3 regions of the Actinoplanes sp. NPDC026670 genome follow, and region 1 is predicted to be linked to each of the others. Evidence: riboswitches for the same ligand, from Rfam matches in the RefSeq annotation. Region 1 holds a riboswitch; each other region holds the start of a gene.

What was found. A riboswitch is a leader RNA that binds a small molecule or an ion and turns the genes downstream of it on or off. The one in region 1 is predicted to bind cobalamin.
Region 2: linked by a shared signal. The riboswitch ahead of AB0E94_RS28915 (ABC transporter substrate-binding protein) and the one ahead of AB0E94_RS47940 (VWA domain-containing protein) in region 1 are both predicted to bind cobalamin.
Region 3: linked by a shared signal. The riboswitch ahead of AB0E94_RS28960 (ribonucleoside-diphosphate reductase subunit alpha) and the one ahead of AB0E94_RS47940 (VWA domain-containing protein) in region 1 are both predicted to bind cobalamin.

Annotation. Positions count from the first base shown of each region.
Region 1 is NZ_JBEZXU010000093.1:21,468-32,586, forward strand. Features, by position in the region: gene AB0E94_RS47920 (bifunctional diguanylate cyclase/phosphodiesterase) at 1-191, opposite strand, end outside; gene AB0E94_RS47925 (universal stress protein) at 221-1,027, opposite strand; gene AB0E94_RS47930 (citrate synthase) at 1,201-2,484, shown strand; gene AB0E94_RS47935 (gluconokinase) at 2,756-4,309, shown strand; cobalamin riboswitch at 4,415-4,534, shown strand; gene AB0E94_RS47940 (VWA domain-containing protein) at 4,567-6,720, shown strand; gene cobO (cob(I)yrinic acid a,c-diamide adenosyltransferase) at 7,030-7,629, shown strand; gene AB0E94_RS47950 (cobyrinate a,c-diamide synthase) at 7,623-8,963, shown strand; gene AB0E94_RS47955 (cobalamin biosynthesis protein) at 8,960-9,373, shown strand; gene AB0E94_RS47960 (glutamate--cysteine ligase) at 9,314-10,798, opposite strand; gene AB0E94_RS47965 (hypothetical protein) at 10,977-11,119, opposite strand, start outside.
Region 2 is NZ_JBEZXU010000032.1:89,846-100,964, forward strand. Features, by position in the region: gene alaS (alanine--tRNA ligase) at 1-1,114, shown strand, start outside; gene AB0E94_RS28860 (hypothetical protein) at 1,111-1,365, shown strand; gene tsaD (tRNA (adenosine(37)-N6)-threonylcarbamoyltransferase complex transferase subunit TsaD) at 1,366-2,391, opposite strand; gene def (peptide deformylase) at 2,394-2,897, opposite strand; gene ureG (urease accessory protein UreG) at 3,269-3,973, shown strand; gene AB0E94_RS28880 (MarR family winged helix-turn-helix transcriptional regulator) at 3,979-4,461, shown strand; gene AB0E94_RS28885 (transcriptional repressor) at 4,504-4,944, shown strand; gene AB0E94_RS28890 (PDGLE domain-containing protein) at 5,014-5,355, opposite strand; gene AB0E94_RS28895 (energy-coupling factor ABC transporter permease) at 5,352-6,044, opposite strand; gene AB0E94_RS28900 ((2Fe-2S) ferredoxin domain-containing protein) at 6,140-6,844, opposite strand; gene AB0E94_RS28905 (ABC transporter ATP-binding protein) at 6,841-7,602, opposite strand; gene AB0E94_RS28910 (iron chelate uptake ABC transporter family permease subunit) at 7,602-8,600, opposite strand; gene AB0E94_RS28915 (ABC transporter substrate-binding protein) at 8,633-9,613, opposite strand; cobalamin riboswitch at 9,657-9,838, opposite strand; cobalamin riboswitch at 9,892-10,032, shown strand; gene AB0E94_RS28920 (CbtA family protein) at 10,111-10,872, shown strand; gene AB0E94_RS28925 (helix-turn-helix transcriptional regulator) at 10,937-11,119, opposite strand, start outside.
Region 3 is NZ_JBEZXU010000032.1:104,277-110,913, forward strand. Features, by position in the region: gene AB0E94_RS28940 (GGDEF domain-containing protein) at 1-289, shown strand, start outside; gene AB0E94_RS28945 (hypothetical protein) at 303-566, shown strand; gene AB0E94_RS28950 (hypothetical protein) at 677-1,246, shown strand; gene AB0E94_RS28955 (ribonucleotide-diphosphate reductase subunit beta) at 1,316-2,311, opposite strand; gene AB0E94_RS28960 (ribonucleoside-diphosphate reductase subunit alpha) at 2,311-4,707, opposite strand; cobalamin riboswitch at 4,846-5,065, opposite strand; gene AB0E94_RS28965 (hypothetical protein) at 5,152-5,448, opposite strand; gene AB0E94_RS28970 ((2Fe-2S)-binding protein) at 5,616-6,401, opposite strand; gene AB0E94_RS28975 (MerR family transcriptional regulator) at 6,398-6,637, opposite strand, start outside.

The sequences.
Region 1 (11,119 bases):
GGAGGTTCGGCGTCCCAGCGCCGCGGCCCGATCACGCAGGCGGCCATCACGGCGACGGCGAGCAGGGCGAACGCCGCCTCGCCGATCGACGAGGACGGATAGATCGCGTAGAGGATCGTGGCGACGGTGCCGGCCCCGGCCATGATCTGCCAGAGGCGGCGGGCGATTCCCGGCGGAAGTACCGATCGCACCGGGCATTCCTCCCGTACAGCCCGAAGACCTATGTATGCGTCAACGGTAGCAATACGGGCACCCCGTCACCGGGCTTCACGAAACCTGCCGGGCGGCGCGCACCGTGCACGAAGACGGCCGGACCGGCCGCCCGGCGCAACACCTCCTCGGCCACCGAACCGAGCCGCCCGGAGGCGTCCACCCCACGCGGCCCGAGCACCAGGAGACCGGCCCGGCGCGACACCCGGACCAGCGTGGTCCCGGCCGGGCCGATCAGGAGCCGATGGCGTACGGCCACCGCTCCCGCCCGCGCCGTGACCTCGTCGAGCACCCGCTGCCCGTCGGCCTCCCGCCCCGGCCCGGTCACGTGCACCACGTGCGCCGTCCCGCCCCGCCGGCCGGCCGCCTCGACCGCGAACCGCAGCGCCAGCGTCCCGTAGGGCGAGCCGTCCACGGCTGCCACCACCGGGCCGGACGGGGTCCGCTGCGCGCGGCTCACCGCCACCGGGCACCAGGCCCGCGCCACCACCTCGACCAGCGGGCCGCCGACCACCACCAGCACCGCGCCCCGGCTCAGGCGCAGGAGCACCCGTCCGGCCGGGCCATCCACCAGATGCGGCCGCGCATCGACCCCGGGTGTGGAACGCTTCGCTATGGAGACCGCCTCCTCGACCAGGTGCGAGGCGCTCCGCCGGGCCGGTCCCCAGCCAGCGTCGCCGGGGCCGGTGAAAGCGTGCACGACCTGCAACACCCGTCCGCGGGAGCACGCCTCCCGCGCGGCTAGGCGGACCGCGGCCGCGTCGGTCGCCGGGTCGCCGACACCCACGACGACGGGTCCCTGACTCGGGATCTGCATGGGCCCTCCCGTAACGAAGTCGCAATATACCGACCATTGTCTATGGCGCAACGACCCATACGTACTGGTGACCAATGCCTCAACAGGTGGCCACCTGATGACCCATTCAGGTTGAGGGTTTACGGTGAACGGCAAAATCCTTGGGACATCTGCCGGTGAAGTGAGGGAAATACATGACGGATGTCAAGCTCGACCACCCTGGTGGTCAGTTGTCGATGGCGGTCACGAAGGCCGTCGACGGTCCGGGCGGCATCGACGTCAGTGCTCTGCTGAAGGAGACCGGTTACGTAACCCTCGATCAGGGTTTCGTGAACACCGCGTCGACCAAGTCGGCGATCACTTACATCGACGGTGACCAGGGGATCCTGCGCTACCGCGGATACCCGATCGAGCAGCTCGCCGAGAAGAGCACGTTCCTCGAGGTGTCCTACCTCCTGATGAACGGCGAGTTGCCGACCGCGCCGCAGCTGCAGGACTTCGCCGACAAGATCCGCGTGCACACGCTGCTGCAGGAGGAGATGCGCACGTTCTTCTCCAGCTTCCCGCGTAACGCGCACCCGATGTCGGTGCTCTCGTCGGCGGTCACCGCGCTGTCCACCTTCTACCAGGACGCGCTCGACCCGCTCGACTCCGAGCAGGTCGATATCTCCGCAATCCGCCTGATGGCGAAACTTCCGACGATCGCGGCGTACACCTACAAGAAGTCCATCGGCCACCCGCTGCCGTACCCGGACAACTCTCTCGACTACGTCGAGAACTTCCTGCGCCTGACGTTCGGCCTGCCGACCGTCCAGTACAACGTCGACCCCAAGGTCGCCAAGATCCTGGACATGCTGTTCATCCTGCACGCCGACCACGAGCAGAACTGCTCGACCTCGTCGGTGCGCCTGGTGGGCTCCTCGCAGGCCAACCTGTTCGCGTCCATCTCGGCCGGCATCGGCGCGCTCTCCGGTCCGCTGCACGGCGGCGCCAACGCGGCGGTCCTCGAGATGCTCGAGCAGATCCGCAAGGACGGCGGAGACGTCAACTCGTTCGTCACGCGAGTGAAGAACAAGGAAAAGGGCGTCAAGCTCATGGGCTTCGGCCACCGGGTCTACAAGAATTACGACCCGCGCGCCGCCATCGTCAAGAAGGCCGCCCAGGAGATGCTGTCGACTCTCGACAAGCCCGACCCGCTGCTGGAGATCGCGTTCAAGCTCGAGGAGATCGCGCTCTCCGACGAGTACTTCATTTCCCGCAAGCTGTACCCGAACGTCGATTTCTACACCGGCCTGATCTACAAGGCCATGAATTTCCCGACCGACATGTTCACGGTCCTGTTCGCGATCGGCCGGCTCCCCGGCTGGATCGCCCAGTACCGCGAGATGATCGCCGACCCGGCCAACAAGATCGGCCGCCCGCGGCAGATCTACACCGGTTCGCCGGTCCGGGATTTCGTCCCGGTCGAGCAGCGCTGACCGATTTCGTTCCACTGACGCCCCGCCGGTCGCTTCCGGCGGGGCGTTTGCTTGCGGTCACCACCGCGGATTCGGTACGCCGTCCGCCCGGCCGCCCTCGCCGTCGCCCGGCCGGAGTGCCGTCCGCCCTGGCCGTGGCCGGGCCGCAGGGCTTGATCGGGCCGCCGGGCCTGGCCGGGCTGCGAGGGCTTGATCAGGCGGCCGGGCTTGATCGGGCGTCCCGCCGGGCATGAAAGGCTCGCAGGGCAGCCTGTTCGGCGGGAGGAGACGCATGGACGTCGTGATCGGCATCGACACCGGGACCACCTCGACCAAGGGGATAGCCGCCGGTCCGGACGGCGAGATCCGCGCCCTGACCAGCGTCCACTACCCGCTGTCGGTGCCCGGCCCGGGCCGCGCCGAGCTCGACCCGGCCGCCCTGACCGGCGCCGCGATCAAGGCGCTCACCGACGTCGCCGCCGAGTGCCGTGCGAAAGGCGACCGGGTGATCGCCATCGGGCTCAGCTCGTTCCTGCACGCCCTGGTCCCGATGGACGGCAACGGCAAGCCGCTCGGCCCGGTCGTGACCTGGGCCGACAACCGGGCCGCCGCCCAGTGCGAACGGATCGTCGCCGACGGCCGGGCCCGGCAGCTGCAGGCCCGCACCGGCACCCCGGTGCACCCGATGTCCCCGCTCACCAAGCTCGCCTGGTGGACCGGCGAGGACCCGGGCACGCTGCGCGCCACCGCCCGCTGGGGTGGCGTCAAGGAACTGGTCGTGGCCGCGCTGACCGGTGGCCCGTTCCTCGTCGACCTGTCGATCGCCTCCGGCACCGGCCTCTACGACATCCACGCCCGGCGCTGGGACGACGAGGCCCTGCGGATCGCCGGGGTCCGCCCGGAACAGCTCGCCGAGGTCGTCCCGACCACACACCTCCTGCGGCTGGACGCCGGGGTCGCCGCCGCCGCGGGGCTGCCGGCCGGGACTCCGCTGGTCATCGGCGCCGCCGACGGGCCGCTCGCCAACCTCGGGGTCGGCGCCACCCCGCCCGGAGTCGGAGCGGTGTCGCTCGGCACCAGCGGCGCGCTGCGTACCGTCGTCGCCGCCCCGACCGGCGACGAAGCCGGCCGTCTCTTCTGCTACGCCCTCACCGAGGACCGCTGGGTGATCGGCGGCGCGGTCAACAACGCCGGCTCGGTGGTCAGGTGGGCCGGCCAGACGTTCCTGCCCGACGAGGGCGACGGCGAGGGCGCCGACGACCGGGACGCCCGGCTGCTCGACGAGGCGGCCGGGATCGTCGCCGGCAGCGAGGGGCTGCTCTGCCTGCCCTACCTGCTCGGCGAACGCGCGCCCTGGTGGCGGCCCGGCCTGCGCGGCGGCTACCTCGGGCTGCGCCGCGAACACGGTCGCCCGCACCTGGTCCGGGCCGCCGTCGAAGGCGTCTGCCAGCAGCTGGCCCTGGTCCGGGACTCGTTCGAGGCCGAGGGCAACCCGCTGACCGAGATCCGGGCCACCGGCGGTGCGGCCGCCTCGAAACTGTGGATCGGCGTGCTCGCGTCCGCCCTCGACCTGCCGGTGACGGTCGCCGACGTGCCCGAGGGCACCGCGCTCGGCGCCTGCCTCCTGGCCCGGCACGCCCTCGGCGACCTGCCCGACCTGGACCACGCCGCCGCCCTGGTGCCGACCGGCGCACCGACCCGGCCCGACCCGCAGGACGCCGACCTCTACCGCCGCCTTCGGCCCCTGGTGGAGAAGTCCGCCCTCGCCGTCCTGGACGTCGTCACCGAACTCGACAAGCTGGCCCCCGAACCCCTCCCCGGCACCGAGAAGGCGGTCCGCAACTGAACCCGCCGGACGGCCGGGAATCTCGCGTGCAACATTCTCCGGCGCCGCCGCCGGTGGCGGGCCCGCCGTGACGGACCCCGCGTTGACGGGTCACCGGCCGGTAGGAAAGAGTGACCGGCGAGCGGTAAGCGGAGGAACCCGGTGCGAATCCGGGACGGTCCCGCCACTGTGACCGGACACCGATTCCGGGAGCCAGGAACTCCGGCCGCTCGTGACAACCGACGCGCGGGCGTGGACACCCGCCGGAAGGGATCCTGGTGACGACTCCGTACCCGTTCTCGGCCGTGGTGGGCCTCGACGACCTGCGCCTGGCACTGCTGCTGACCTCGGTGTCACCGGCCGTCGGCGGAGTGCTCGTCCGAGGCGAGAAAGGCACCGCCAAGAGCACCGTGGTCCGCGCCCTGGCCGGCCTGTTGCCGCAGGTGGAGGTCGTGCACGGCTGCCGGTTCGCCTGTGACCCGGCAGCGCCCGACCCCGGCTGCCCCGACGGCCCGCACACACCGGGCGGGCCGTCGGCGGCGCGGGCCGCGAACCTCGTCGAGCTGCCGGTCGGCGCCACCGAGGACCGGGTCGTCGGCACCCTCGACCTCCAGCGGGCGCTCAACGACGGCGTCAAGGCGTACGAGCCGGGCCTGCTCGCCGCCGCCCACCGCGGGCTGCTCTACGTCGACGAGGTCAACCTGCTCCCCGACCACCTCGTCGACCTGCTCCTCGACGCGGCCGCGATGGGCCGGGCCCACGTCGAACGCGACGGCGTCTCGGTCAAACACGCCGCCCGGTTCCTGCTGGTCGGCACCATGAACCCGGAGGAGGGCGAGCCCCGCCCCCAGCTCGTCGACCGGTTCGGCCTGGTCGTCACGGTCGCCGCGCCCCGCGACGCGGTCCAGCGGGCCGAGGTGGTCCGGCGGCGGCTCGCCTACGAGGCCGGCCCGGACGCGTTCGCCGCCCGGTTCGCCGCCGACGAACGTGAATACGCCACCCGGATCGCCGCCGCCCGCGCCCAGCTGCCGTCGGTCCGGCTCCCCGACGCCGAACTCGACCGCATCGCCCGGGTCTGCCTCGCCTACGGCGTCGACGGCATGCGCGCCGACATCGTCGTCGCCCGCTGCGCCGTGGCCCTGGCCGCCTGGCACGGCCGCGACCGGGTCACCGCCGGCGACGTGGCCGACGCCGCCCGGCTCGCCCTGCCACACCGCCGCCGCACCGACCCGCTCGACCCGCCCGGCACCGACGAGCAGAAACTCGACGAGGCCCTGGCCGAAGCCGAACGCCAGGCCGAACAGGACCGCGCCGCCGGTTCCGCCGACTCCGCCGCCGACTCCTCCGGCGAGGACGAGGACGACGAGGACCCGGACCCGGACGGACCAGGCGGTGGTGACGGCCCGCGGGACGGCGGCCCTTCTGACGGTACGGACGTCGCGTCCCCTGATCAGGCCGGCCCTTCCGGCGCCCCGCCCTCCGGTCCTTCGCCCGCCGGCTCCCGGTCCTCGGCCGAGGCCCCGTCCGGCGAGTTCGACCCGTCCGAAGCCCCGCAGTCTCCGGACGGCGCCCCCGGCCGGCCCGGCGCGATCGTTGCGGCCGGCCCGGCCTACCGCCCCCGCACGCTGCGCATCTCGGCCCGCGGCGAGGGCGGCCACACCGGCCGTCGCTCACCGGCTTTCGCCCGCCGCGGCCGGGTGGTGGGAAGCCGCCCCCCACAGGGCAAACTCGCCGGAGCCCCACATCTGTTCGCCACCCTGCGGGCTGCCCTGGACCGGGCGGCCCTGGACCAGACCGCTGTTGATCAGGCGATGCGGGGGATCCGGGTGCTGCCGCGGGACCTGCGGGAGTCGGTCCATGTCGGGCGGGAGGCCAACCTCGTGCTCTTCGTGGTGGACGCCTCCGGTTCGATGGCCGCGCGCAAGCGGATGACCCTGGTCAAGACGGCCGTGCTGTCCCTGTTGCGGGACGCCTACCAGCGGCGGGACCGGATCGGGATGATCACTTTCCGGGGCGCGGAAGCCGACGTCGTGCTCCCACCGACCTCCAGCCACGAGGTGGGCGTCCAGCGGCTGGCCGCACTGCGCACCGGCGGCCGGACCCCGCTCGCCGCCGGCCTGCGCGCGGCCGCCACCACGATCGCCACCGAACGCCGCCGCGACCCCCGCCGCCGCCCGCTGCTGATCATCGTCACCGACGGCCGGGCGACCAGCGGCCCGGACCCGCTACGCGTGGCCCCGTTGCTCTCCGGTGTGGCCACGGTGGTGGTCGACTGCGAGTCCGGCCCGATCCGTCTGGGCCTGGCCCGCAAACTGGCCGCCGCCCTGGCCGCCGACGTGATGCCGCTGGACCACCTGGAAGCCGCCACCACCCGCCGTTCCGCGCCCAGCCCGGCTCCGGCCACCGACCGCGCCTACCGGCGCGCCGCGTGACACCCCCAGCCACCCCGAGCTCACCGTCCCCCCTCCCGCGAGCCGTCGCTCACGCGGGTTTTGCGGGTGTGATGACCGTTGTGGGCGACGGCTGGCGGTCGGGTTTCGGTTGTCGGTCCGCGAGCCGTCGCTCACGTGGGTTTTGCGGGTGTGATGACCGTTGTGGGCGACGGCTGGCGGTCTGGGGTGACGGTGAGTGCCGGTGGAGGGTGAGGGGCGGGAGCCGCGCCGAGCCCGTGTACCGGACGAGACGGGACGGGGTCGGCTCCGGCGGGAGCAGTGGCCGTACCGAACAGGGAGGTTTTGGTTGTGCCGCAAGGGAAAGTGACCAGCGTGCCCGATGACGGGCTGACGACGCGGCAGCGGCGGCGGCAGGCGGTGTTCGCCGTGCACACCGGGCCGGGCAAGGGGAAGTCGACGGCCGCGTTCGGGATGGCGCTGCGGGCGTGGAGCGCCGGATGGCCGATCGGGGTGTTCCAGTTCGTCAAGTCGGAGAAGTGGAAGGTCGGCGAGGAGGCCGCGCTCAAGGCTCTCGGGCAGGCCGGGGGAGCGCCCGTCACCTGGCACAAGATGGGCGAGGGCTGGTCCTGGATCCAGCGGGCCGGCACCGAGCGTGACCACGCCGTGGAAGCCGCCGAGGGCTGGGCGCAGATCAAGCGGGACCTGGCGGCGGAGACGTTCAAGTTCTATGTGCTGGACGAGTTCACCTATCCGATGAAATGGGGCTGGGTGGACGTCGCCGACGTGGTCGAGACGCTCGCGAACCGGCCGGGCACCCAGCATGTGGTGATCACCGGGCGGGACGCGCACCCGGATCTGATCGCCGCGGCCGACCTGGTCACCGAGATGACCAAGATCAAGCACCCGATGGACGCGGGCCGCAAGGGGCAGCAGGGCATCGAATGGTGAACCGGATCGTCATCGCGGCGCCGGCCAGCGGGCACGGGAAGACGACCGTGGCGACCGGGCTGCTGGCGGCGTTCGCGCGGCGCGGGGTGCGGGTGGCGCCGTTCAAGGTGGGGCCGGACTACATCGACCCGGGCTATCACGCGCTCGCCGCCGGCCGGCCGGGCCGCAACCTGGACCCGGTGATGGTGGGGGAGCACCTGGTCGGGCCGCTGTTCGCGCACGGCTCGGCGGGCGCCGACCTGGCGATCGTCGAGGGCGTGATGGGCCTCTACGACGGCCGGACCGGCGCCGGGGAGTCCGGGTCGACGGCACAGGTCGCCGGGCTCCTCGACGCACCGGTGATCATGGTGGTGGACGCGGCCGCGCAGGGCCGGTCGATCGCCGCGCTGGTGCACGGGTTCCGCAGCTTCGGCAACGTGCGGATGGCCGGGGTGATCCTCAACCGGGTCGGCTCGGACCGGCACGAGCAGATCCTCCGGGACGCCTGCGAGGAGGTCGGCACGCCGGTCCTCGGCGCGCTGCGGCGGGCCGACGCGGTCGCCGCGCCGTCCCGGCATCTCGGGCTGGTGCCCGCCGCCGAACGCCGGGCCGAGGCGCTGGCCTCGGTCGACGCCATGGCCGATCTGATCGCGGCGTCCGTCGACCTGGACGCGGTCGCCGCGGTGGCCGGTTCGGCGGCGCCTTTCACGGCTACGCCGTGGACCCCCGAGTCGCAGGACCCGGTGCCGGGCGGTCCGGTCGTCGCGGTCGCCGGTGGCCCGGCTTTCTCCTTCTCGTACGCGGAGACGACCGAACTGCTGACCGGAGCGGGAGCGACAGTCGTGCCGTTCGACCCGCTGCACGACACGGCCCTGCCACCAGGCGCCCGCGCGCTGGTGGTCGGTGGCGGTTTCCCCGAGGTGCACGCCGCCGCGCTCAGCGAGAACGTGCAGCTGCGGGCCGAGGTGGCCGCGTTCCGGGGCGTGATCGCCGCCGAGTGCGCCGGCCTGCTCTGGCTGTGCCGGACCCTGGACGGCCGGCCGATGTGCGGGGTGCTCGACGCCGAGGCGGTGATGACCCCGTCGCTGACCCTCGGCTACCGGGACGCGGTGGCGCTGGCCGACAGCCCTCTGGCGCCGGCCGGCACCCGGGTCACCGGCCACGAGTTCCACCGCACCACCGTGCACCCGAGGTCGGGTCTGCTGCTGTCCCCGGCGGGTGGCGCGGCCTGGGCGTGGCGCGGCGCCGACCCGGAGGGCTTCGCCACCGCCTCGGTCCACGCGTCCTACCTGCACCTGCACTGGGCGGGCGTCCCGTCGCTGGCCCGGAACCTGGTCGCCGCGGCCGCCCGGTGATCGTGCTCGGTCTCGGCGCCCGCAGCGGGGTCCCGCTACCGGCGCCGGTCCTCGCCGTGCTGGCCGCGGCAGGTGTCGAACCGGCCCGGATCGAGGTGCTGGCCACCGTGGACCGGCGGGCCGCCGAACCGCGGGTCCGGGAGCTGGCCGCCGGGTTCGGGTGGCGCGTCGCCGGGTTCACCGCCGCGGAACTGGCCGCCCGGCCGGTCCCGAACCCGAGCGCCCGGGTGGCCGCCGCGACCGGCGCCCCGAGTGTGGCCGAGGCCGCGGCGCTGCTGGCCGCCGGTCCCGGGGCGGCGCTGCTCCTGCCGAAGACCGCCCGGGACGGCGTGACCGTGGCTCTGGCCTGGTCAGGCCTTGGCGGCGGCCGGCCAGTCGTGGACCGGGATGTTGTCGTGCATCAGCGGTAGGTACCGGCGGACCATCTCGTGCAGGGCGCGGTCCCGGTCGTACCCCTGGTTCTCCAGCGCGTGCAGCGTCTCCACCTGCCAGGCCGCGCCGTTGCGGTGCCGCAGGCAGCGCTGCTCGATGATGCCGAGCAGCCGGTCCCGGTGGGCCGGCGCGACACCCCACAGGTCGAGCCCGGCCGACGCCTGCGGCAGCAGCGACCGCAGCACCAGCTCGGTGACCGGCAGAGTGCCGTGACCTGGCCAGAAGACCGTGGCGTCGATGCCGTGCCGGGCACAGCTGTGGAAGTTCTCCTCGGCCGCCCGGAAGCTCATCTGCGTCCAGAGCGGCCGTTCCGCCTCGGCGATGGTCCGGGCCAGCCCGTAGTAGAACGCGGCGTTCGCGATCGTGTCGGCGACCGTCGGCCCGGCCGGCAGCACCCGGTTCTCCACCCGCAGGTGCGGGCGCCCGTTGACGACCGCGTAGATCGGCCGGTTCCACCGGTACACCGTGCCGTTGTGCAGGCGCAGCTCGCTGAGCTCGGGGATCTCGCCGCGTTCCAGGATCTCAGCCGGATCGTGGATGTCACAGATCGGCAGGAGCGCCGGGAAATACCTGACGTTCTCCTCGAACAGGTCGAAGACGCTGGTGATCCAGCGTTCGCCGAACCAGACGCGTGGGCGTACCCCCTGCGCTCGGATCTCCTCCGAGCGGGTGTCGGTGGCCTGCTCGAACAGCGGGATCCGGGTCTCCCGCCACAGCTCCCGGCCGAACAGCAGCGGCGAGTTGGCGCCCAGCGCGACCTGGATGCCGGCGACGATCTGCGAGGCGTTCCAGTACGAGGCGAACTGCGCCGGGCTCACCTGGAGATGGAACTGGGTGCTGGTGCAGGCCGCCTCGGGCGCGATGGTGTCGGTGGTGACGGCCAGCCGGTCCACCCCGTCGATGCGGATGTCCAGGTCCTCGCCCCGGGCCGCGAAGATCTGCTCGTTGAGCAGCTGGTAGCGCGGGTTCACGGTGAGCGCCTCGCCGGTGAGGTGCTCGCGCCGCAGCGTCGGCAGGATGCCGATCGTGACCATGTGCGCGCCGGCCGCCCGGGCCCGCCGTTCGGCCTGGTTCAGGCTGGACCGCAGGCCCCGTTCCAGCTCGGCGAAGTCGTCGCCGGCCAGCCGCCGCGGCGGCAGGTTGATCTCGATGTTGAACTGTCCCAGCTCCGTCTGGAAGTCCGGATCGGCGATCGCGCCCAGCACCTCGGCGTTGCGCATCGCCGGATCGGCGTGGTCGTCGATCAGGTTGAGCTCGATCTCCATGCCGGTCAGCGGACGTTCGAACTCGAATCGTGCCTCGCGCAACATCGTCGCGAACACGTCGAGGCTACGGCGGATCTTCTGCCGGTAGCGGGTCCGGTCCTCGCGGGTGAAATTGGTCTGGTCGACTTTCTCGCCCACCGCGCACCACCTTTCGAGCCGTCAGAGACGCCAGGGGAGCGTGCGGCGCCGTAGCCGCCGCCCCCCATCGTCATGATGACGGCTGTCGATGGCGGAGCGCCCGGTGCGGACCGTCCATTCTCGCCAGTTGTCCAAACGATCTTTCATGGGCGCGGTACGTACCCCGGCGGGCGGAAAATCATCCCAGCCAGACGGCCATCGCGGCGCCGAAGATCGTCACACCGACGGCGGCCTGCAACAGCAGCGCCGGGCCCATGTGCGACCACTGGGTGGGGATGCGCGGCGTCAGCGGCTGCATCGTGGTCAGGTTCACCACCTGCA
Region 2 (11,119 bases), on a different contig from region 1:
CCCGTTCTACGCCGAGTCCGGCGGTCAGGACTCCGACGCCGGCCTGCTCACCGGCCCGCATCTGAAGGCCGAGATCATCGACGTGCAACGGCCGATCAAAGGCCTGATCGCACATACGGTACGGATCCTCGACGGCACCATCCACGCCGGCGACACCGTGCACGCAGCCGTCGACCCGGAATGGCGCACCGGCGCCCGGCAGGCCCACTCCGGCACCCACGTCGTGCACGCGGCGCTGCGGCACGTGCTCGGCCCGACCGCGCTGCAGTCCGGCTCCTACAACCGGCCCGGCTACCTGCGTCTCGACTTCGCCTGGCGCGGCGGCCTGTCGGATGCCACCCGCAGCGAGGTCGAGGAGGTCGCCAACCTGGCCATCCGCCGTGACCTGCCGGTCGGGGTCCGCTACGTGCCGCTGGACCAGGCCCGTGCCGAAGGTGCGCTGGCCCTGTTCGGGGAGAACTACGACGAGACGGTCCGGGTGGTCGAGATCGGCGGCGACTGGTCCCGGGAGCTGTGCGGCGGCACCCACGTCGACCGGTCGGCCCAGATCGGCTCGCTCGCGGTCACCGGCGAGTCGTCGGTCGGCGCCGGCCAGCGCCGCATCGAGGCGGTCACCGGGATCGAGGCGTTCCGCTACCTCGCCCGCGAGCGTGACCTGGTCGGCCGGCTCGCCGCCCAGCTCAAGGCCCGCCCCGAGGAGCTTCCCGAGCGGGTGGCGGCCCTGCTGGCGCGGATGAAGCAGGTCGAGAAGGAGTCCGAGGTCCTGCGGGACCGGCTCGTCGACCTGGACGCCGAGGACCACGCGGCCAACGCCGTCGACCTCGACGGGATCGCCTACGTCGGTGTCACCACCGCCGGCGACGGCAAGCACCTGGCCGAGAAGGTCCGCCAGCGGCTCGGCAACCGGCCCGGCGTGATCGGTGTGATCGCGGGCGCCGGCATCGTCGTCACCGTCACCCCGGCCGGAGCCGAACGCGGCCTGTCCGCCGCGGCCCTGATCAAGCTGCTGCTGGCCGGGCGTGGTGGCGGCAACGACGCCTTCGCTCAAGGTAAGGCCACCGGTGATCCGGCCGATCTGCTGGTGCGGCTGCGAGACCTCGTCCGCTCGGCATGACAGGCGACTCGGCGGCCCTGCTGGCCGGTATGCAACGTGCGCTCGGCATCATCGCGGCCCGTAACCACGGTGACGTCGCGGGCGCGCACGCACTGGCCGCCGAGTTCCCCGACGACGCCGCACGGGCGCACGCGTTCCTGCTGCTCACCGAGGTCTCGCTGACCCTGGTGAGCAGCGGCAGCGGCCGGCCCGTGCAGGACGTGGTCCGTGACCTGTCGCTGCGGATCGCCGCGCTGGCCGCCGCCGACTGATCAGCCGATCAGAGCCCGGTGCAGCGTCACCGACGGCTGCATGCCCAGGTCGAGGCGGCTCGGCGGCAGACCGGCCCGGACCAGCAGGTCGCCGACAGCGGCGATCATCGCCCCGTTGTCGGTGCACAGCCGCGGCGACGGCACCCGCAGCTCGATGCCGGCCGCCGCGCAACGCTCGGCCATCAGCGACCGGACCCGGCTGTTGGCCGCGACCCCGCCGACCATCAGCAGCGTGCTGCTGCGATGCTCGCGGCAGGCGGCGACGGCTTTGCGTGACAGGGTGTCGGCGACGGCCTCCTGGAACGAGGCCGCGACGTCGGCGACCGGCACCGCGCCACGGCGCTGCTCGACCCAGCGGGCCACCGCCGTCTTCAAACCCGAGAAGCTGAAGCTGTACGGGTCATCGCGCGCACCGGTCAGCGGCCGCGGGAACGCGATCGCCGCCGGATCACCGTCACGAGCCGCCCGGTCGATCGCCGGCCCACCCGGATACGGCAGGCCCAGCAGCCGGGCCACCTTGTCGAAGGCCTCCCCCGCCGCATCGTCGACAGTGTCACCCAGGTGCACGATCGGATCCCGGACCAGATCGTCGAGCACCAGCAGTGAAGTGTGCCCACCGGAGACGATCAGCGCCACGCACCGGCCGGGCAGCGGCCCGTGCTCCAGCACGTCGACGGCGGCGTGCCCGGCCAGGTGGTGCACACCGTAAAGCGGAACACCGAGACTCAGCGCGAACGCCTTTCCCGCGGCCAGCCCAACCTGCACCGCGGTGGCCAGGCCGGGACCGGCAGTGACCGCGACCGCGTCGATGTCACCGAACCCCACCCCGGCCCGGTCCACAGCGGCCCGCACGATCTGCGGCAACGCCTCCAGGTGGGCACGGGCCGCGATCTCCGGCACCACCCCACCGAACCGGGCGTGCTCGTCCATGCTGGAGGCGAGCGCGTCACCGAGCAGCACCCCATCGCGGACCAGTCCGGCGCCGGTCTCGTCGCAGGACGTCTCGATGCCCAGGATCAGCGGCATGTTCAGCGCAGCCCGGCCTCGCGCAGCAGCCCGTCCCGCTGCGCGGCGGGCAGCCGGTCGACGTACAGGGTGCCGTTGAGGTGGTCGGTCTCGTGTTGCAGGCAGCGGGCGAAATAGCCGGTACCCGAGACGGTGATCGGCTTGCCGTCCTGATCGAAGCCGGTGACCGAGGCCAGGGCCGCGCGGGGCAGTTCGGCGCTGGGACCGGGCACCGACAGGCAGCCCTCGGTGGCGGTGACGTCGCCGGCCAGCGCCGAGGCCGCCTGCAACACCGGGTTGACGATGTGACCCTTGTGCTGGACACCGTCGTCGTCGGGGCAGTCGTAGACGAACACCTGCAGATCGACGCCGATCTGGTTGGCGGCCAGGCCGACGCCGTTGGCGGCGTACATCGAATCGAACATGTCCGCGACCAGGTCGGCGAGCGCCTGGTCGAAGACGGTGACATCGGCACAGCGGCGGTGCAGGACGGGATTGCCGTAGTACGTGATCGGTCGCGCGGGCATTGCTGCACTCTAACTGCTACTGCAATTGACTTGCAGCTAGCCGCACCCTGAGCGCCGACAGACGGTCAAGGGCGTTCCGGCGAGGTTGGATCATCGCTTGCCGGAACGCCCTTGACGACGGAACGACGGGTCACGGCCAAGCAACACCGGTGCTCCTGCTGCGATTCTCTAGTAGTTGCAACACAGATGCAAGAAGAATCTCCGGACTACCGCCGATCCCGCCCGGCCATGTTTCATCCCGGGAAATTGTCGCGCGGCTTCCTGCAATCGGGTTGCAGTAACACGTAGCATGCAGCGACTCCCCGAGCCCGAGCCGGACAGTGTCGTTCGCCCGGGCCTGACCACCTCGGCGAACATCTCCGGAGGCCCTCATGGCGACCGAGCCGCACGTGCACGGACCCGACGACGTCCCGCACACCCACCCCGAACCCGGCGTCGACCCGCACGCACCCCTGTCGTCCGGCCACCGGGCGCTGCGCGTCGGCATCGGCGGCCCGGTCGGCTCCGGCAAGACCGCGCTGGTCGCCGCGCTGTGCCGGGCCCTGGCCGGAGAGCTACGCCTGGCGGTGGTCACCAACGACATCTACACCACCGAGGACGCCGACTTCCTGCTGCGCAACGGTGTACTGCCACCCGAACGGGTCCGGGCCGTCGAGACCGGCTGCTGCCCGCACACCGCCATCCGCGACGACATCTCCGCCAACCTCGACGCCATCGAAGACCTCGAACACACCCTCGGCGACCTCGACCTGATCCTGGTCGAGAGCGGCGGCGACAACCTCACCGCCACGTTCAGCAAAGGCCTGATCGACGTACAGATCTTCGTCGTCGACGTGTCCGGCGGCGACAAGGTCCCCCGCAAGGGCGGCCCCGGCGTCACCACCGCCGACCTGCTGGTCATCAACAAGACCGACCTCGCCCCGCTGGTCGGCGCCGACCTGTCGGTGATGGACCGCGACTCCCGCGCCCGCCGCGGTGATCTGCCCACGATCTTCCAGTCCCTGACCCAGGACCGCACCGCCACCGCGGTCGCCGACTGGATCCGCAGCCACCTCGCCGCCGCCCCGGCCACCTGAACCCGATGACCGACGACCTGCCCGGCCTGGTGGCGCTCTGCCGCCGGGCCGAGGCCGCCTGCGAACAGCATCGCCGCAACCACCTGCGCCGGGCCGGATATCCCGACCTGCACAGCGGCCTCATGCCGATCCTGGCCGCCCTCGCCCAGCGGGACCACACCATCGGTGAGCTCGCCGCCGCCCTGGGCATCACCGTCCACGACGCCGCCCAGCGGGTCGGCCTGCTGGAGGCACGCGCCTACGCACACCGCCAAGGAGCGCCCGGCGACATCCGCCAACGCATCGTCGTCATCACCGAGGCCGGTCAGGCCGCCACCGACCTCGACCGCAGCCTGCAGGACGAACTACAGCAGCAGGTCATCCAACAGATCGGCGAACCCGGCGTGACCGCGGCACGCCAGGTCCTGGCCGCCCTCACCGCCTACGCCGGCAGCGAACCACTCACCGCGGGTGGCCTGACACCCGGGCGACGGGGGCATCCGGGATAACGTGACTGCCGGCGGGGGCAACGGAACACGAGGTGGGTTGTGATGCGGGTGCAGCAGCACGAGAGACTGGCAGCGGTCCGCGAGCGGGTCCGCGCCGGCGGACGCCGCTGGACGATCGCCAAGGGCGCGATCGTGGAGGCGCTGATCGGCCACGGCGGGCATCTGTCGGTGCAGGAGGTGCACGACGAGATCACCACCCGGTTCCCGCAGATCGACCGGTCGACGGTGCACCGGGTGCTGCTGACGCTGGCCGACGAGCACGTGGTGCACGTGCTGGGCCGCCAGGGCGAGGCCCGGTACGGGATGGCCGACCAGCCCCACCATCACGCGGTCTGCGCGCGATGCGGCCATGAGGCGGAGATCCCGGCGTCGGCTGTCGCACCGGCGCTGGCCGCCGCCGCGGAGGCCACCGGCTTCGCATTCGACAGTGTCGGCATCACCCTGACCGGGATCTGCGGCGACTGCCGGCAACAGCAAGCCTGAACAGCGAAGGGCGTCCCGGCCGCTGGATCACCGCGGCCGAAACGCCCTTCTGTGACGCACGAGCCGCCGTCAGACCTTCTCGTCAGCGGTCGAACGGCGCCGGAGCAGCCAGAACAGGCCGCCGCCGATGGCGAAGGTGAGCAGGACCCCGGAGACGCCGGCGAGGGCGGTGGAGAGGTACTCGTTGTCGATGCCCTTGATGCCGTAGTCGGCGAGCGGGCTGTCGGCGAGCTGGTGGTCGCCTTCCTGCTGGGCCATGCAGGTGCCGCCGGTGATCTCGTCGTCGGCGTTGAAGGTGCAGCCCTCGCGGGCGGCGTAGTCGAGGCCGTCCGGGCTGCCGGAGGCGAAACTGGACACCACACCGGCCAGCAGCAGCGCCACGAACAGCCCGGCGATCAGGAACTTCTTCATGCCTTGGCTCCGATCGGCTGCTTACGGAAGGCGCGCAGGGCGTAGACGAGGTCGGGGCGGACCTTGGCGACGGTGACGACGGTGGTGGCGGCGATCAGGCCCTCACCGATGCCGATCAGGGTGTGCACCCCGGCCATCGTGGCCGCGATCCCGCCGAGCGACAGTTCGGTGGTGCCGCCCAGCGCGTACTCGAGAACGAAGCCCTGGGAAGCGACCACCACGCCGACGATCGAGGCGATCAGCGCGGTCGCGCCGAGCCCGCCCGCGGTGCGCGGCAGGACCCGCAGCAGCAGGGCGACCAGCAGGTACGCCGCGGCCGTGCCGATCAGAGCCATGTTGGTGACGTTCAGCCCGATCGCGGTCAGGCCGCCGTCGGCGAAGACCAGACACTGCACCAGCAGCACCGTCGCCACACACAGGGCGCCGACCCACGGCCCGACCAGGATCACCGCCAGGGTGCCGCCGAGCAGGTGGCCGGACACGCCCGGGAGCACCTGGAAGTTGAGCATCTGCACGGCGAAGATGAACGCCGCGACCAGGCCCGCCATCGGGGCGAGCCGGTCGTCGAGGTCGGTCTTGGCCCGCCACACGCAGACCGCGAGGCCGGCCACTGCTATCACTATGAAGATCGCTGAGACGGGACCGTTGACGATCCCGTTCGCGATGTGCATCGCCTGCACGTCGTCCATCGTTTCTCCTTCACGATTCCGCGGCAGCATATTGACCGTTGCGGGTTGTTGCCAAGATCTGGCAACTGTGTGATGCCGTGCACAAACGGGAGAGGTCAGGAGCGTCGTGGTTCGTGGCCGTCGACCGGCCGGCCGTCGCGCAGATGACCGTCGGCGATGCGGCGGGCCAGGTCCGGGTCGACGTGCTGATACCAGATGTCGTCAGGGTGGACCACGACCAGCGGGCCCAGGTTGCACGGGAACAGGCAGCCGGTGGCGGTGACCAGCACGTCGTCGTCACCGAGACCGTGTTCGGCCAGCCGGTCGGCGAGGGCTGCGGCGACCGGCCCGGCGCCGTAGGCCGAGCAGCGCGGCCCCCGGCAGACCAGCACCTGCCGGCGATGGCGGGTGATCTGGGACCACGCCGGGCTGCGAAACGGTCCCGGATTGCCGCCCAGCACGGTGTGCTCACCGGCGACGGCCTCGATCACCGCGCCGGCCAGGGCGGGCTGCCCGGCCAGCGGCGCGGTGACCACGATCGGCAGGTCACTGGCGCGGGCCTGCCGCCAGTGGGCGACCGCACGACGGATCCAGGTGTCCAGGTAACGGTCCGGCGGCACGTGGGTGGGCACCAGGACGACCTGTCCGGCGTCGGCCGCCGCGTCGAGCGCGGCGTGCAGCGACGGTTCGGCGCCGTCGAGGAAACATCCCTGCACGGGTACGCCCAGCGACTCCCCCACCACGGCAGCGAGCCGGTGGATCGCGTCGTGGCCGCCGTGATGGGTCACCGACCGGGCGACCAGCAGCACCCGGCGGTTCATGACTGCGGCGGCCGGAACGCGATGACCGGCCGCCCCTCGGTCAGGTGCACGTCGGCGTCGACCCGGTAGACGTCGGCGAGCAGACGAGCGGTCAGCACCTCGGCAGGCGGGCCGGTGACGACGACCCGGCCGGCGTCGAGGACCACCACGACGTCACAGAACATCGCTGCCAGGTTGAGATCGTGCAGGGCCGCGAGGGTGGTGACGCGGCTTCGGCGTACCAGATGAAGCAGTTGAAGTTGATGTCCGATGTCGAGGTGGTTGGTGGGTTCGTCGAGCAGCAGCAGCTCGGGTTCCTGGGCCAGCGCCCGGGCGAGCTGGGCGCGCTGGCGCTCACCGCCGGACAGGGTGTGCCAGCGGCGGTGTTCGTAGCCGGTCAGGTCGACGCGGGCCAGGGCCTCGGCGGCGACGGTGTGGTCGGCGGTGGTGCCCGACCAGCGGGAGGCGCGGTGCGGGATGCGACCGAGCAGCACCACGTCGGCCACGGTCAGGTCGAGGTCGGTGTCGGCGTGCTGGGCCAGCAGCGCGATCCGCCGGGCCACAGCCGGGCGGCGCAGACCGGCCACGTCGTCGCCGCCGATCGTGACCTGCCCGCTGTCGGGGCGGATCAGGCCGGCGGCGACGCGCAGCAGGGTGGTCTTGCCGGAGCCGTTCGGGCCGAGCAGCCCGACCAGGCTGCCCGCCGCGACCGTGCAGGTGACCTCGCCGAGGATGCGGGCGGCCGCGGCCGTCCAGGTGATGCCGGTGACGTCGAGCATCAGCCGCGGACCTCCCGCCGGCGCAGCAGGAACATGAACGCGGGCACGCCGAGCAGCGCGGTCAGCACCCCGACCGGGAGTTCCCGCGGTTCGAAGACGGTGCGGGCGGCGGTGTCGACCCAGATCAGGAAGATCGCCCCGGCCGGGACCACGACCGGCAGCAGCAGCCGGTGGTCGGGGCCGGTGAACATCCGCACGGCGTGCGGCAGGATCAGCCCGACGAAACCGATCGCCCCGCTCACCGCGACCAGCACGGCGGTCAGCAGGGCGGCCGCGACCAGCAGCAACCAGCGGGTCCGGGTGACGTCGACACCCAGCGTGGCGGCGGCCTCCTCCCCGAAGGCGAACGCGTTCAGCGTCCGGGCATGCCCGAGAATCAACATCAACACCAGGATCAGCGCGGGTACGGACCACCCGATCGCGCTCCAGCCGGAGCGGGCCAGCGAACCGGACAGCCAGAACGTGATGCTCTGCGTGGCGTGCGGATCGGCCACCCAGATGATCACGAACGAGGTCAGCGCCGCACACAGCTGCGCGATCGCCACCCCGGTCAGCACCACCCGGGTCGGGTTGAGCGCGGCCCGCCGCCCGGCCAGCGCCACCACGATCGTGAACGCGGCCAGCGCCCCGGCGAACGCGCCACCACCGACGGCCACCATCCCGGCGCCGAACCCGGCCACGATCACCAGCACCGCGCCCAGCGCCGCACCGGACGACACCCCGAGCAGGTACGGGTCGGCGAGCGGGTTTCGGGTGGCGGTCTGCATGACCGCCCCGGCCGCCGCCAGCCCGGCGCCGACGACCGCGGCACCGAGCACGCGCGGGAGCCGCAGGTCCCAGACGATGTGGGCGCGCAACACCGACACCCCGGCATCGCCCACGCCGAGATGCTCGCCGATGACCGCCCACACCGTGCCGATGGAGAGGTCCGCCGGACCGACCGTGACCGCCGCACCCACCGACGCCGCCAGGACGGCCGTGAGCACCAGCAGGGCCACGGCCGTCCGGCCGGTGCGCGCCGCGACGGCGGTCAGCTTCCCGCCTTCGGCGGCAGCCCGGCGATCCCCTGGGCCAGGGCCTCCACACCGAGGACGTTGCGGACGCCGGCGGTGGTGGACGAGAACGGGATCACCACATAGCGCTGCTGCTGGACCGCGGGCAGGTCCTTGAGGGTGGCGTGCCCGGCCAGGAAGGTCTTCTTCGCCTCGGCCGGATCCCAGCTCGCGTCGATCAGCACGATGACGTCGGGGTCACGGTCGGCGACAGTCTCCCAGCTGCTGTCGGCCCAGCTGCCGGTCACGTCGGCGAACACGTTGGTCACCCCGGCGGCCTCCATGACCATGTTGGGGCCGCCGCAGCAGGCGCCGACACTGGGCGCGTCCGTGCCGCCGTCCCACCACATCACCCGGGTACCCTTGCCGCTGCCGGCCGCCTTGGTGATGCGTGCCTGCTGGTCGGCGATCAGCGTCTCGGCGCGGCCGGTGACGCCGAAGATCGCGGCGATCTCGCGGATCTCGCCGAACACGTCGGCGATGCCGAGCTTGGCCGGGCGGGTCTCCTTCGGGCAGCCCGCCGGGGAGATGTACGTGCCGACACCGAGCTTCTGCAACTCGGCCCGGTCCCCCACCCCTTCGTCGCTGAAGGCGCTGTTGAAGGAGGCGTAGACGAAGTCCGGTTCGGCTTCGAGCAGCTTCTCCCTGCTCGGATACTCCTTGGCCAGCACCGGCACCTTCGCGTAGGCGCCGGCGTAGGCGGGCAGGATCGCGTCGTCGAGGTAGGCGGTGCCGATCATCCGGTCCTGCAAACCCAGGGCCAGCATGATCTCGGTGGCCGGCTGGTTCATCGTCACCACCTTCGCCGGCGGCGCGGTGACGGTGACCGGCGTGCCGCAATTGGTGATCGCGACGGGGCCGGCCGATGCGCTCGGTGACGCGACCGGCTCAGCCGGGCCGGAGCAGCCGGTGAGCACGACGGCGAACAGGGACAACGGCGCGGCAACGCGCCAGGGCATGGGGAACCGCACAGCGGGACCGCCTTCCAGCACCTCGTGGACGGAGTCGTACGTCTGCCGTGGCCGGTCTCCTGGCTGACGGGAGGTGCAGTCGGCGGCCGGCCTTCCCAGGCATTGAGCCCAGTGACCTCGCGAGGACGAGGGCCGTCGACTTCCCGAACACAGTGGCGAGGGCCGCGCCGGCATCGAACCGGCTTCCCGAGCACCACGGCTGGTGTCGACGATCCTAAACACGCCCGGAACCGGGCCGCCAGGCAGGCGGGCGGTTGTGCCGCCGTTCGATGCGCGACTAGGTTGAGGCTGCCATCTGCGGTGACGTGAGGGAAACCGGTGTGAGTCCGGTGCGGTCGCGCCACTGTGACCGGCTTGCTTCGGCGGGCCGGGAGTCAGAGAACTCGCTCACCGCAGGCCCCACGAACGGGACGCGTCATCCCGTAGGAGGTTCGAGGACCCATGTCCGAGCTCATGCACGACGGCCGGCACCTGCTGGGTGTGCCATGTCACTGACCACGACCGGCCACAATTACATTTCGCTGCTGCTGCGCGGCCTGCTCGCGGGCCTGATCGCCGGCCTGCTGGCCGGGGCGTTCGCCTACACGTTCGGCGAGACCCACATCGACGCGGCGATCGCCATCGAAAAGGCCGCCGCGCCGCCGGCCGAGCCGGGCGCCGTCGAGGAGGAGCCGCTGGTCAGCCGGGAGGGCCAGAAGGCCGGCCTGGTGCTGGCCACCACCCTGTACGGCATCGCGATGGGTGGCATCCTGGCGACCGCGTTCACGCTGCTGCGCCGCCGTCTGCGGACCCCCAGCGACAGCCGGGCCGCGTTCTCGCTGGCCGGGGCCGCGCTGGCCGGGATCGTGGTGGTGCCGTTCCTGAAGTATCCGCCGAACCCGCCGGCCGTCGGTGATCCGGAGACCATCGGCCAGCGGACCTGGAGTTACCTGGCGGTGCTGGTACTCGGCCTGGTCGCGGTGTGGGCGTCGGTGATCGCCGCCCGCACCCAGACCGTCGAGTGGCGCCGGGCGGCCGCCGGTGTGGTCGCGTTCCTGGTCGTCGTGTCGATCGCGTACCTGCTGCTGCCGGACATCAACGAGGTTCCGGAAACCTTCCCGGCGAGCCTGCTGTGGGACTTCCGGATCACGTCGCTGGGTGTGCAGACAGTCCTGTGGACGGTCCTCGGCATCGCCTTCGGCGCGCTGGTCACACCGCGCGGCGCCCCCGCACGGCCGGTCGCCGCTGAGGAGACCGCCGCAGCGTGAGCTGCACGAAAGGCCGGGGCTCGTGGAGTCCCGGCCATTCGCCTGTCCGGCCGCGCGCGGTCCACTACTCGACCTCAGCGTCCCGACCCGTGCCGGCGCTGCCCTGGTGAAGCTGATAGGCGTGTTCGATCAGCGTTGCGACTTGTTCTCGTGACAGTCGGCTCGCAGCGGCCCTGAGGAAGATCAACTCCCGATGCAGGGGGTGCTGCTTGCGCGGTTCAACGTCCGTCACGGAAAGGCCGGCGAT
Region 3 (6,637 bases), on a different contig from region 1:
GAGCCTGGCCGCCCGCCTCGGCGGCGACGAGTTCGCTGTACTGGTCACCGGCGACGAGGTCACCGGCCTCGCCGATCAGGCGCGTCTGCTGGTGGACGCCTTCGCCCGGCCGTTCGCCGTCGCGGACCTGACCCTCACCGTCACGGCGAGCCTCGGTGCCGCCGTCCAACAATGCGCGACGCTGCAGCGCAGCGAGCTGCTGCGGCAGGCCGACATCGCCATGTACACGGCCAAGAGCAACGGAAAGTCCCGCTTCCACATCAGCGACCAGCAATGGCAGCCGGTTTGAGAACAGGCAGGCGATGACGGCGACGTTCGATTCCTCCAGACCGGAACGCCTTCTCGTCATGGCGGTCGTGGTGGGTGCGCTGGCCGCGACGATCACCGACTGGCGTGCGGTAGTCGCGGTCACGGTGTTCGCCGCCCTGGTGTACGTCGGATTCCTCACCCACATGTACGGCGATCTGACCGGCAGCGCCGGTTGGCCCAATACCATCGCACTGGCATTCGCCGCGTTCCTGGGACGTGGACAGCGATGGATCCGTGCGATCAATGCGACCGGGTGATACGGCCGTTTCGGTGCTGATCTGGTCGACGGAGTAGACGGCCCGGCGACTACCAGTCGTGTGCTCAGCAGAGCGTAACTGAGAGGTAGAGTGTGGCTAGTGTGTGAGCCATGTCGGCCCACTGGTCACAGGCGGCCCAAGCGCTGATGCTTCCCGGCGAGTCACTGCGCGCCGCGCTGACGGTGGGTTTGGCGCCGGGCAACATGCCCCATCAAGCGCTGCCGGACCCGCCGGTGTGGACCAGATACAAGTTCCTCATGGTCTCCTCGGTGTTGCTCGGCTTGACGAAGCCCCTGGACTACCTGCCCGAGCGGGCCAGCGACTGGCTACACGGAGTGGCCGCGGCCGGTGAGCCCGGGTCGCGGGCGGCCCGACTGGTTCAGGCGCACCAGAGCATCCGGTTCACCAGGCAGGTCAGGGTCACCGTCGTCACCGATCGTCGCCTCCTGCTGTGTGCCGCCGACCAACCGGATCGGCTCACGGCACGCTGGGAGGTCGCACGCACCGACATCACCAGCACACGATGGGAGCGCTACCGACTGCAGCGGCGATTCCGTGTCGACTTCGTCGATTCGTCCTGGATCGCGTACGGGACACCGCGACTGAAGCTCGACGGGGCACCCCGGGCGCTCGCCGCCGCGTTCCAGCCCGGGCACCGGCCGTCCGGATCATCGGCATGAATCATCGGCCTGCCGGCCGATCACCGCACGGCGCCCCGCGGAAGTCTTCCGCGGGGCGCCGGTGTGCGGTCAGAAGTCGTCGTCGAAGCTGACGCTTCCGGAGACCCCTACCTGGTACGCGGAAACGCGCCGCTCGAAGAAGTTCGACAACTCCTGAACGTCCTGGAGCTCCATGAACGCGAACGGGTTCTTGCTGCCGTAGACGGGCTCGATGCCGAGCGCGGCGAGCCGCCGGTCGGCGACGTGCTGGAGGTATTCGCGCATGTCACCCAGTGATATGCCGGAGACACCCTGCTCCAGCAGATCGGCCGCGAACTGGACCTCGCATTCGACGGCCTCGGCGAGCATGTCGCGGACCTGCTGTTCCATGTCGGCGTCGAACAGATCGGGTTCCTCGGCTCGCACCTGGTCGACGACGTCGAAAGCGAACGCCATGTGCATGCTCTCGTCGCGGAACACCCAGTTGGTGCCGGACGCGAGCCCCTGGAGAACGCCACGGGAGCGCAGGAAGTAGACGTACGCGAAGGCGCCGTAGAAGAACAGCCCCTCGATGCAGGCGGCGAAGCAGATCACGTTGAGCAGGAACGCCCGCCGGTGCTCCTTGGTCTCCAGCTTGCGCAGGTCGAAGACCGAGTCGATCCACTTGAAGCAGAACTCGGCCTTGCGCGCGATCGAGGGGATGTTCTCGACTGCGGCGAACGCCTCGAACCGTTCCTGCTCGTCGGGGACGTAGGTGTCGAGCAGGTTCAGATAGAACTGGACGTGTACGGCCTCCTCGAACAGCTGCCGCGACAGGTACAACCGGCCCTCGGGCGAGTTGACGTGCTGATAAAGGTTGAGGACCAGGTTGTTCGCCACGATCGTGTCGCCGGTGGCGAAGAACGCGACGAGCCGCGACACCAGGTGCTGTTCGGACTTACTCAAACGAGCGAGGTCGGCGAGGTCGGAGTGCAGGTCGACCTCCTCGACGGTCCAGGTGTTCTTGATGGCGTCCTTGAACCGGTCGAAGAAGTGCGGGTACTTCATCGGCCGCAGGGTCAGGTCCATTCCGGGGTCGAGCAGCATTACTGGCAGGCCTCACATGATTCGGGGTTTTCCAGGGAGCAAAGTTCGGCTTCGGTCAGCGCCGGGATCAGCGATACAGGCGCGACCTGTACCGGTACGACCGCCGCAGGAGCGACTGAGACGGTCGCCTGCTGAATGCGCGTCGCCGGACGCGAACGCAGGTAGTACGAGGTCTTGAGACCGGCTTTCCACGCGTACAGGTACATCGAGGAGAGCTTGTTGATGGTCGGCGCGGCCATGAACAGGTTCAGTGACTGCGACTGGTCGATGAACGGGGCACGGGCGGCGGCCAGTTCGATGAGCGATTTCTGCGGCAGTTCCCACGCGGTACGGAACAGCTCACGCACATCGGCCGGCAACTCGGCGATGCCCTGTACCGAACCTTCGGCCCGTTTGATCTGCTCCCGGATGGCGGCGGTCCACAGTCCACGGGACTTCAGTTCCCGTACCAGATAGGTGTTGATCTGCAGGAACTCGCCGGACATCGTCTCGCGCTTGAACAGGTTGGAGACCTGCGGCTCGATGCATTCGTAGGCGCCGGCGATCGATGCGATCGTCGCCGTCGGCGCGATCGCGATGAGCAGCGAGTTTCGCAGACCGTGCTCGGCGATCTTCGCCTTCAGCGCCGTCCACCGGTCGGCCTGCGTGACCTGAGCACCCCACAGCTCGTGGTGCAGGTCACCCTTGGCGGCCCGGGTCTCCGGGTAGGCCGGGTGCGGACCGAACTGCTCGGCCAGCGCGACCGACGCCTCCAGCGCGGTCAGGAAGATCTCCTCCTGAACCCGCGTGGAAAGAGAGCGAGCCTCGTCGGAGTCGAACGGCAGCCGCAGCGTGAAGAACGCGTCCTGCAGACCCATCAGCCCGAGGCCGACCGGACGCCAGCGCGGGTTGGAGGCGGCGGCCTGCTTCGACGGGTAGTAGTTGATGTCGATGACCCGGTCCAGATAGACGACCGCGGTCCGGACCGTCTCCCGCAGCTTCTCCCAGTCCACGCCGTCGGCCGTCGTGTGCGCGCCCAGGTTGATCGATCCGAGGTTGCACACCGCCGTCTCGTCGTCGTTGTTGACCTCGAGGATCTCGGTGCACAGGTTCGACAGGTGGATCGTGTTGCCCGGCTCGCCGGTCTGGTTCGACAGGGCGTTCGAGCGGTCCTTGAACGTCATCCAGCCGTTGCCGGTCTGTGCGAGTGTGCGCATCATCCGCCCGTACAGATCGCGGGCCTTGACGGTTTTGACGGCCTTCTTCTCGGCCGCGCGGTAGGCCTCGGTCCATTCGTCGCCGAACAGATCGGGCAACTCCGGGGCGTCGGACGGGTCGATCAGCGACCACTCCTCGTCGGCCTCGACCCGGCGCATGAACTCGTCCGGGATCCAGTTGGCCAGATTGAGGTTGTGGGTGCGGCGGGACTCCTCGCCGGTGTTGTCGCGCAGTTCCAGGAACTCCTCGACATCCGGGTGCCACGGCTCCAGGTAGACGCACGCCGCGCCCTTGCGCCGGCCGCCCTGGTTGACTGCCGCGACTCCGGCGTCGAGGGTCTTCAGGAACGGGACGATGCCGTTCGACTTCCCGTTGGTGCCGCGGATCAGGGCGCCGCGGCCGCGGATCCGCGACCAGGCGATGCCGATGCCGCCGGAGAACTTCGACAGTTTCGCGACCTGGTGGTACCGCTCGTAGATCGAGTCGAGCTCGTCCTTCGGCGAGTCGACCAGGAAACACGACGACATCTGCGTGTGCCGGGTGCCCGAGTTGAACAGCGTCGGCGAGCTGGGCAGGTAGGCCAGCGACGACATCAGCCGGTAGAAGCCGATCGCCTCGCGGGCGTCCTTGGAAAGGCCGCACGCCACGCGCAGCAGCCAGTACTGCGGTGTCTCGACGACCAGGCGTTCCTGCGGGTGGCGCAGCAGGTAGCGGTCGGCGACGGTCCGCAGGCCGAAGTACTCGAACCGCAGGTCGCCACCGGCGTCCACGGCGTCGTCGAGTTTGCGGGCGTTACGCGCCACGAACGCCGCGGTCTCGTCGCCGATCAGGCCGAGGCCGTGCGCGTAGCGGATCGACTGGCTGAAACTCGCCACCCCCTGGCCGCGGACCTCCTTGTCGACGTACGCGGCGAGCAGACGGGCCGCCAGCTTCGAGTACTGCGGCTCCTCACCGATCAGCTCGGCGGCCGTCTGGATCGACAGTTTGTCCAGCTCAGCGGTGGTCGCTCCGTCGTACAACCCGCTGATGGTCTTGGTCGCCACCCGCAGCGGGTCGACCTCGTCGAGGTCGGCGACCCATAGTTCGACCGCTTTGACGATCTTGTTCACGTCGACCGGTTCCAGGTCGCCGTTGCGTTTACGCACCTGCATCACGTGCCGTCGCTGTTCAGGCACCACACGGTCCTGCGTAGCGGTCATGTTCCGTCCCCCTCGTCACGCCCATTCCCCAAGGTCTCGGGGCGCGCAGGAAGACGCCGCCGTCACCCCGGAACGTGGCCGGGTGTCACGGCTGGTGGCGTCGGCCGTCCCACGCGGCCTTCGACCGCCGCACGCCGGGCTGGCATGCGGCGCGCTGGCAGGTCTTCGGACTCGCGGGCACAGCTCGAAAACGAGCCTCCTACCGGCCGTCGCTTCCCAGGCTCGCCGAGCCCAGTGCTTCGTTGACGGCTTTCGTTCCCACTCACCGCTGCGGGGCAGTCCCGGTCTTTCACCGGGTTCCCTGTTGCCTCGGACAGACGTATTAACGCCTGGCCGAACCAGCTGCGGGGAACACCATATATGGGCGGCGAGCGAAAGTCACAGCCCCATATGGTGTGTTGAACCCGTCACCCGTTACAACTCAGTTTCAGAGCCCGGTGGCCGTTACCGACTGCCACCGCGGGTGCGCTGATTGTCGCCGCGACGTTTGGCGGGTTCGTGCAGAATCGCCGCGACACGATCACAAACACACTCGTCCGAGCCTGCTTCGGCGATCGCCGCCTCGATCTGAGCGAGCCTCTCCTGGGCGTCACGCAGCTGCTGGTTGAGACGGGTGACCCGGGCGGTGCGAGCGCCGATCTGACGGCGGGAGGCGTCGAGTCGTTCGTAGTCGGCCGGCTGGAGCGCGACCATCTCCCGGCCGTCGACGGTCACAGTGTGTTTGTCGATTTTTCGGCCCATGCGGCACCTTCCGTGCAACGGACGACAAGTCACAAGTCAACCACGGAGTTCAACGTGGACCCGTCCCTCGCCGGCTCTACCCGTCGGTCGACCTCGGCTGACCCGTGGACCGAGGGTGCCGAAGATCGCCCATCGGCTTCGGCACCCTCACCACCGTGCCAGGAACCTCAGGCTCGTCGGCGGGCCAGGACCGACCGCCACTGCTCACGGCGGGTCTGCTCGGGTGTCAGCACGCAATCGCCGCAGGTGCCGCCGCCGGGGATCCGGTAGTAGAGGCAGCAACTGCGGCGGACCAGGAACCACCGTTCGTGGCCCGGATCAGGCCGGTGCATTGCCGCGGTGCCGGCCAGCAGGCCCTGGCCGAGCATCGCCGTGACGACGGCGGCGGCACCGGCGGCGTGGCCGGGCACGGTGTCGGCGATCATCGCGGCCGCGCCGCCGAACGCGGACGCCACGTTGCCCCACAGCACCTGCGGTGACAGCCGGAACCTGCTTCGGAACACCTCCAGCACCGGCGTGACGAGGTCGCCGACGACAGTGGCGGTGAGCAGTGCGGCGACGTCGTCCACCGACTGCCCGGTGCAGGGCACGGCGCTGATGTCGTCGTGAGCGATGGGCATCGGGCCACCGTCGACCGGACGCCACCACAGGCGCGTGGTGTCGGGCAGTGGGACGGCGGCGCCGGCGACCGCTGCGGCCAGCGGTGGTGACACCAGCCGGGCGGCCAGACCGAGGAAGACGGTCGAGGCGACCACCCGCTCGGCGATGCCGGCGACCGGTAGTCCGCCCATGGTGGCCAGCGTCTGCCGGGCGATGTCGACCCGGGACGCCAGGACCTGCGGGTCGCACAGGTCGGTGAACGGCCGCCACCCGGCGGTGTCCTCGCGGCGTTCCCAGACGAAGTAGGGGCCGATGCTTGCTGCCGCGGACAGCGCCGGAACCGCGGCGATCATCCGCGGCTTTCGGTGATGAGCGCAGCGACGACGGCGACAGCGTCGGCGAGGGTGGCCGCGGGCATCGTGCCCGGCGGTGACGGTAGCGGCCATCCGTGGCCGGCGGTCACCACGGTGGCCGGCCATCCCGGCGCCGCGGTGAGGGCGGCGAGCAGATCGGGCCGGGCGGGGTGGGGCCGATGGCTCCACACCACCGCGACGACGGGGCGGCTGGCGGCGACCACGTCGGTGATCGC